3 regions of the Pseudoalteromonas sp. DL-6 genome follow, and region 2 is predicted to be linked to each of the others. Evidence: predicted binding sites of a transcription regulator. Region 2 holds the regulator's gene; each other region holds the start of a gene.

Region 1 (2,275 bases), on a different replicon from region 2:
ATTGGTCTAGCGCTTGCGCCTGCAGCAGTTAATATGGCCATGGGTAAAAGTGGCGATGGTGGCACACAAATTATTGCCTACGACAGCGCTATTATTATCTCTATGTTCTCATTGCTCGTTACTTTAGTGTTTGCCGTGTGGGGTAAAGGGGTATTTAAATTAATACCTATTTTAGCCGGTGTTGTTGCCGGTTATACGCTTTCGTTATTTATGGGTATAGTGCAGTTTGAAGCCGTAAGTAATGCACAGTGGCTAGCAGTACCAAACTTTGTGTTACCAGAGTTTAAATGGCAAGCCATATTATTTATGGTGCCGGTGGCAATTGCGCCTGCTATTGAACACATTGGCGATATGATGGCAATTAGCCAAGTTACAAAAAAAGATTATTTGAAAAAACCAGGATTACATCGCACTTTATTTGGTGATGGTTTAGCCACGTCTGCCGCATCCTTATTTGGCGGCCCACCTAATACCACTTACTCAGAGGTAACTGGTGCGGTAATGCTTACTAAAAACTTTAACCCTAAAGTAATGATGTGGACTGCTATTATTGCAATTTGCTTAGCATTTGTTGCTAAAATGGGCGCTAGTTTGCAAACCATTCCGGTGCCTGTGATGGGTGGCATAATGATTTTATTATTTGGCTCTATTGCGGTTATTGGTTTAAACACCTTAGTTAAATCGGGCGATGACTTAAGTGAGCCGCGCAATTTAAGTATTGTGGCACTTATTTTAATTTGTGGTATTGGTGGTATGTACATAGGTAGTAGTGAGTTCAGCCTAGAAGGTGTGAGCTTATGTGCTATTTTAGGCATAGTATTAAACTTAGTATTACCCAAAGCACAGAGCAACCAGAGTTAAGTTTGCACTGTGGTTAAAAATATTGCACCAAAAAAGCGCATTTTAAATGCGCTTTTTTTTTAACCTACTAAAAAGTAACAATAAATAATATTGGTCTAGTAACTGCATTTCCTTAGTCATACCCTATAGTTGACTCAGGGATTGTTATATGGAGACCAAGAGTGTGGATATAAATGCTTTTTTAGTAAAACACCAACTGCCGTTGAAATATCAGTATATTAGCGAGCAGTATTTTTCTGCTATTGCGCAGGACATTCTAACCAGTAAAAAAACAGCCCCTATATTTGTCGCGATTAATGGCTGCCAAGGCTCAGGAAAAACCACACTTGGTGATTATTTAGTAACTTGGTTTAGCCAAAATACCCACCTAAACTGTGTTGCGCTCTCTATTGATGACTTTTATTTATCAATTCAAAAACGCCAACAGTTAGCCCAAGATGTGCATTGTTTATTCGCCACTAGAGGTGTACCGGGTACACATGATGTTGCGCTGATGGATAACACCATTAGCCGTTTATTAAATGCAGAACTAAATGTACCGCTGCCGCGTTTTGATAAGCAACAAGATGAACCCGTAGCAAAAAACAAATGGTTAACCAATAGTCAGCCGGTCGATGTTGTTATTTTAGAAGGGTGGTGTGTAGCCAGTGAACCACAGCAGCCTTTTACGCTAGTTGAGCCTATTAACGAGCTAGAAAAATCATACGATCAACAAGGGTTATGGCGTCGCTGTATTAACAGCTGTTTAGCCAATGAATATAAAACCGTTTTTGATAAAATCGATTACACAATTATGCTCAAAGCCCCGAGTTTTGATGATGTGTTTGCGTGGCGCCAAGAGCAAGAACACAAGTTAATTGCCAAACAAGGGCAGGGCGCAGGCACTATGACCGATGAGCAGTTATTGTGGTTTATTTCTCATTTTGAACGCATCACGCGTGAAAACCTCAACACCCTTAGTGCTAAAGCAAATGCACTTATAGAGCTCGATAGTAATCGAGATGTAACTGCGATGGTGCTTACAAGCGATAGTATTGTACAACCTATCATTTTTACCGATTTAGATGGCACATTACTCAATCACAGAGATTACAACACCGATGCGGTAGATACCTTATTACAAGAGCTGCAATACAGCGGTGTACCTGTGGTATTTAATACCAGCAAAACATTTAGTGAAGTAGTGGCACTGCAACAAGCGCTTAATATTACACAGCCTTTCATTGTTGAAAATGGCTCGGCTGTTTATATTCCTAAAAATTATTTTAATCTCAGGCCAATTGGCTGCAGCGAATACCAAGGCTACTGGTGTTACTCGTTTGCTGCACCCATTAGCAATTTATGGACTGATTTAAAACGCTTAAAAAAAGACTACGGCGACCAATATAGTTTGTTTAGTGAGCTTACGAGTGAG
Region 2 (2,275 bases):
CTTTTTGGTTTAGTTTTTCTACATCGAGAATAACGTGCACATTCGTTATGTGATCAGTGTGCCTCTGCAGCTTTGCAAATTTACTATTTACGTAGTCTCTAAGCGAGTCAGTAATATCTACATGGCGACCAGTTAAGTTCAGTTGCATAAACATTTTCCTCTTTGTTGTACGCCTTAAATCAAACTTTTTCGTTGATTCGACGGGGGAATAGCTAGAGATTCGCGATATTTTGCAATAGTTCTCCTTGCTACTTTAATTCCTTGCTCTGCCAATATATCTGCAATTTTACTATCACTCAATGGTTTAGCTGAGTTTTCTGCAGCGATTAATTTTTTAATTAATGCGCGTATTGCTGTAGATGAACATTCGCCACCATTTTCAGTGCTTACATGGCTTGAAAAGAAATATTTAAGCTCAAAAATACCGCGTGGTGTGTGCATGTATTTTTGCGTAGTAACACGTGAAATAGTCGATTCGTGCATTTCTACCATTTCGGCCACGTCATTAAGTACCATAGGCTTCATCGCCTCAGGACCATGTTCAAAAAAGGCCTGTTGTTGCTGCACAATACAGTTAGTTACTTTAAGTAGCGTGTCGTTTCTACTTTCTAGACTTTTTATAAACCATTTTGCTTCTTGCAAGTGTGAGCGAATAAACTGGCTATCACCACTTGATTTAACAGTACGTGACATAGCCGCATATTGGCTGTTTACCCTAATTTTAGGCATGCTATCAGGGTTTAGTTCAACCACCCAACGCCCTTTAATTTTTTTAACCGACACATCAGGAATAACATACTCTGACTCTTCTCTGACAATAGTGTCCGCCGGTTTTGGGCTAAGGGTATGAATTAACGTCATGATCTCTTTAAGCTCATCTTCTTTGAGCTTAGTTTTTTTCATTAACGTGCGATAATCACGTGCAGCCAGCAAATCAATATGATCGGTTAAGATCATTTTTGTTTCGTTTAAAAAAGGCGTGTCTTTATCAAACTGATTAAGTTGAATACACAAGCACTCTTGTAAACTACGCGCGGCTATTCCTACCGGATCAAATAATTGAATACGCTTTAATACCGCTTCTATTTCATCAAGTTCAACTTCATCTTCGTCATCGTTTTCTTGATTAAAGCTCTCTAAAATTTCTTCACAGCTAAGGGTTAAAATACCTGAGTCGTCCACGGCTTCTACTATTGCAATCGCAATGGCTTCATCTGTAGGACTAAATGGCGTCAGTTGCAATTGCCACATTAAATATTCATGCAGCGTTTCAGTTGAAGAGCCTTGATAAATTGATTCATCTTCAGGCATCGGTCCCGATGAAGAGACAGGTGCTGCGCTCATGTATTCATCCCATGTAACATCCATTGCCATATCATCGCTAATGGTGTCTTTGCTCATGGCTTCGCCGCTGTCTTGCTCATACTCGCTAGGTTTTTCGTCAGCTGAAGCACTTAGCGTTGATTCATTGTTATCGGCTTTTTGTTCGTTTTTACCCGCAGCATCTTCGCTGTAATCTTGTTCTTCAACTTCAAGCAAGGGATTGCTATCGAGCGCTTCTTGAATTTCTTGCTGGAGATCCAATGTACTGAGCTGCAATAAGCGAATTGCTTGTTGCAACTGTGGAGTCATTGTAAGTTGCTGGCCCATGCGCAGCTGTAATGATTGCCTCATTTATCTCTAACAATCCTTTTAAATTACGGTCTGTTGACCTTTACGGATTAAAATTCGTTCAAACTAGGGGCGGTTTAATCGCGGCGCGAGGTTTGTAACCTAGTGGGCTAAGTCAAAACCGAGCAACAAAAAGTAAATCGTCCCTAGGCAGAACCCGAAGGGCAGCGCCTGTTTGGCATTGATGCTGCGTTATCGCCTATTTATGGGGAATACCACATCACATAGGCTCTGCCTTGCCTAAATACCAAACAGACTGCTGCAAATTCAACCTTGAAAGGTCAACAGACCTAAGTATAATTAATCTTAGCAGATGCTTAGTGGAATAACACACATATTAGAGCTTGAACTGCTCGCCCAAATAAACATCGCGTACTGTTTTATCGTTTAATACATATTCTGGAGTGCCTGATGCAATTAACTCCCCATGAGAAACTATGTAGGCTTTTTCACAAACATCAAGTGTTTCGCGTACGTTGTGATCTGTGATCAATACGCCAATCCCTCGATTCTTAAGGTGCTCTATAATCTTTTTAATATCTAATACAGAGATAGGATCAACCCCTGCAAAGGGTTCGTCTAATAGTATAAATTTAGGGTTTGC
Region 3 (2,275 bases), 1.1 Mb from region 2:
TTAATGACAATTGTGCGTCTTTATCACGGTCATAACTGCCAAAACGTGACCATAAAGCAGGATCACTGGCAGCTTCAGAACGAGTCAAAAAGCCATCTTGGTTGCGGTCAAGTTTTTCAAACTTTTCGGCAATATAACTGCTTGTTGCAAAACTCATACAGCTAAAAACAGTCAGTGTTAGTAAAATAATATTATGAAAAGGCTTCATATAAATGCTCAGTACAGGTTAGTGGTTAAGTAGTTTTTAAACTCAGTTAAAGAAATTCTGTTGTCTTGATTTTCATCCCAATTTGAAAATGAGTTTAATAGCTGAGGCTGAGCAGCAAGCTCGCTGTGGGTTAAATATCCATCATTATTTTTGTCCAAATGGTCAAAGCGTTGCTTTACATCAAGTGCGAATGCACTTTGGCTGATAAAAAGTAAAGCACCAATAAAGGGAAGCAGTATTCTCATAGTTGGCGTTCCAAGGTGTATTTTAATTGCTGCAGTATTGAAAGAAAGCACTTGCCATAATTTAACTCCCAACATTAAATCCGTTTACACACTCCCTCAGGGATTATGGCAAATGCTTTTAACTCTATAATATAAAACTTAACTTGAATCTAAACTTAAGGTTTAAAGTTTTCGAACTCTTTTTTAGAAATCATCTCGTTATTGTCTTTGTCTAAATCAGTAAATTGCTTAAGCAGCTGCTTATCTTGTTTGGCCTCAGTGAGCGATATTTGGCCGTCCATATTTTTGTCTAAATGCATAAAACGTACATTTAACGACGATGCCAATGCCGTCGCGCTAATAGCTAAAAATAGTAGCGAAAAAGCACCAATTAATTGTTTCATAAATATACTCCTTTATTTTACAAACTGTTTAAATTCATCGAACGATAGTTGTCCGTCTTCATTCTTGTCTATTTGTGCAAAATTCTCATGCAGTAATGCATCTTCGCCGGCCTCTGCTTCGCTTAATGTACCGTTGCTGTCTTTATCTAGGCTGTAAAATGCTGTATTCACATCAAGCGCAAATAAATGGCTACTCGTTAAACATAACGCTATTAAGGCAGTAGATTTTAAATAACCTTTAGTCATTCCTTGGCCTTTAAAAATTAATATTTATAAGCGTATTACAATTATAGTGCCATCTTTAATTTTTATTAAAAATCAATGATTTAATTTTTTAACTTGTTTTTAATGAGTAATATTTACCGACGGTTGTGTGTTTTATGCAACATTTTCTTAGTTAGAATTTTTTACTATTTCTAAATCAAGTGTTTAACTTGTCGCAATTGTGCGACATTGCAACGGTTTTACTCTCAAAAATGTATTTGGTTCAGCGAGTGTATAAGTTGAGCGCTTAATAATAGAGCGCTTAAAAGTAGTAAAGGATTAGTGTATGCCTGCAATCATGGCTGAAAAATATAAAGCATTGGTAAACTGGCGTCCTAATTTGATTGGCCAGTTTGTAATGAGTATGCTGTTGTCACTTTTGCCTTTGTCTATTGTGGTTATTGTATTTTTAAATGTATTAAATAAACAATTAGCGGTCACACAGCAAATTGTCAGTAATAACTACCAAGTAACCAAGTCGTTTAATGCACTTAAACAAGAGCTCAATAGTTTAGAAAGGGCAACAAGGCAAAACTGGGTTTTAAAAAGCGATTCACTTGATAAACTTATCGTGGATAAATGGCAGTCATCGCTGGACAATATAAATGAGCTTAAACAGCTTTCTAGCAGCCAACAAAGTACTCAACAATGGCAACGGTTAACAGATACGCTAAAAGCAGCGCATACCAAACTGGTGGTTGAAGCTCGTGAGCAAGCAGAGTTGTTTGTGCCAATTAGTGAAATACTGGCAGATCTAACAATGTGGTTGCGTGAAACCAATGAAGCCAAAATCACTCAAAACCAAATTAAACTGACAAATTTACAAGCCTCCTTTATAAACTGGTTAGTGGCACTTACGCCTTTAACCTTACTTGTTGGCGGTGGGTTTTTATGGCGGATAAGTGGCCGTTTAAAAGGTTTAACCTCCGTTATTGATAAATTAGGCCAAGGAGATTGGCAGCAAAAAATATCAGTGCAGGGATCAGCTGAGCTCATTGAACTAGGTAACAAGTTGCAGTGGGTGCAGGCGCAATTGCATATGCTAGAGCAGCAAAAAGATACGTTTTTACGCCATGTTACTCACGAATTAAAAACGCCTTTGGCCTCTATGGTTGAGGGCACTGAGTTATTAGCCGATGAAATTGTTGGGCCAATTAATAATGAGCAAAAAGCAG

The links. Region 2 encodes sigma-54, which starts transcription at its own class of promoters, with help from an activator protein. Its sites were predicted from a motif close to GTTGGCACGNNNNTNGNNT; they were not measured.
Region 1: a site for sigma-54 is predicted at 990-1,008, ahead of B1F84_RS16375 (HAD-IIB family hydrolase). Genes of this name have one in related genera too.
Region 3: a site for sigma-54 is predicted at 1,118-1,136, ahead of B1F84_RS12340 (EF-hand domain-containing protein). Genes of this name have one in related genera too.

Annotation. Positions count from the first base shown of each region.
Region 1 is NZ_CP019771.1:287,067-289,341, reverse strand. It holds gene B1F84_RS16380 (uracil-xanthine permease family protein) at 1-861, shown strand, start outside; gene B1F84_RS16375 (HAD-IIB family hydrolase) at 1,010-2,275, shown strand, end outside.
Region 2 is NZ_CP019770.1:466,411-468,685, forward strand. It holds gene hpf (ribosome hibernation promoting factor) at 1-148, opposite strand, end outside; gene B1F84_RS02145 (RNA polymerase factor sigma-54) at 175-1,674, opposite strand; gene lptB (LPS export ABC transporter ATP-binding protein) at 2,009-2,275, opposite strand, start outside.
Region 3 is NZ_CP019770.1:2,632,347-2,634,621, reverse strand. It holds gene B1F84_RS12355 (calcium-binding protein) at 1-208, opposite strand, end outside; gene B1F84_RS12350 (EF-hand domain-containing protein) at 217-453, opposite strand; gene B1F84_RS12345 (hypothetical protein) at 609-836, opposite strand; gene B1F84_RS12340 (EF-hand domain-containing protein) at 849-1,082, opposite strand; gene B1F84_RS12335 (HAMP domain-containing sensor histidine kinase) at 1,387-2,275, shown strand, end outside.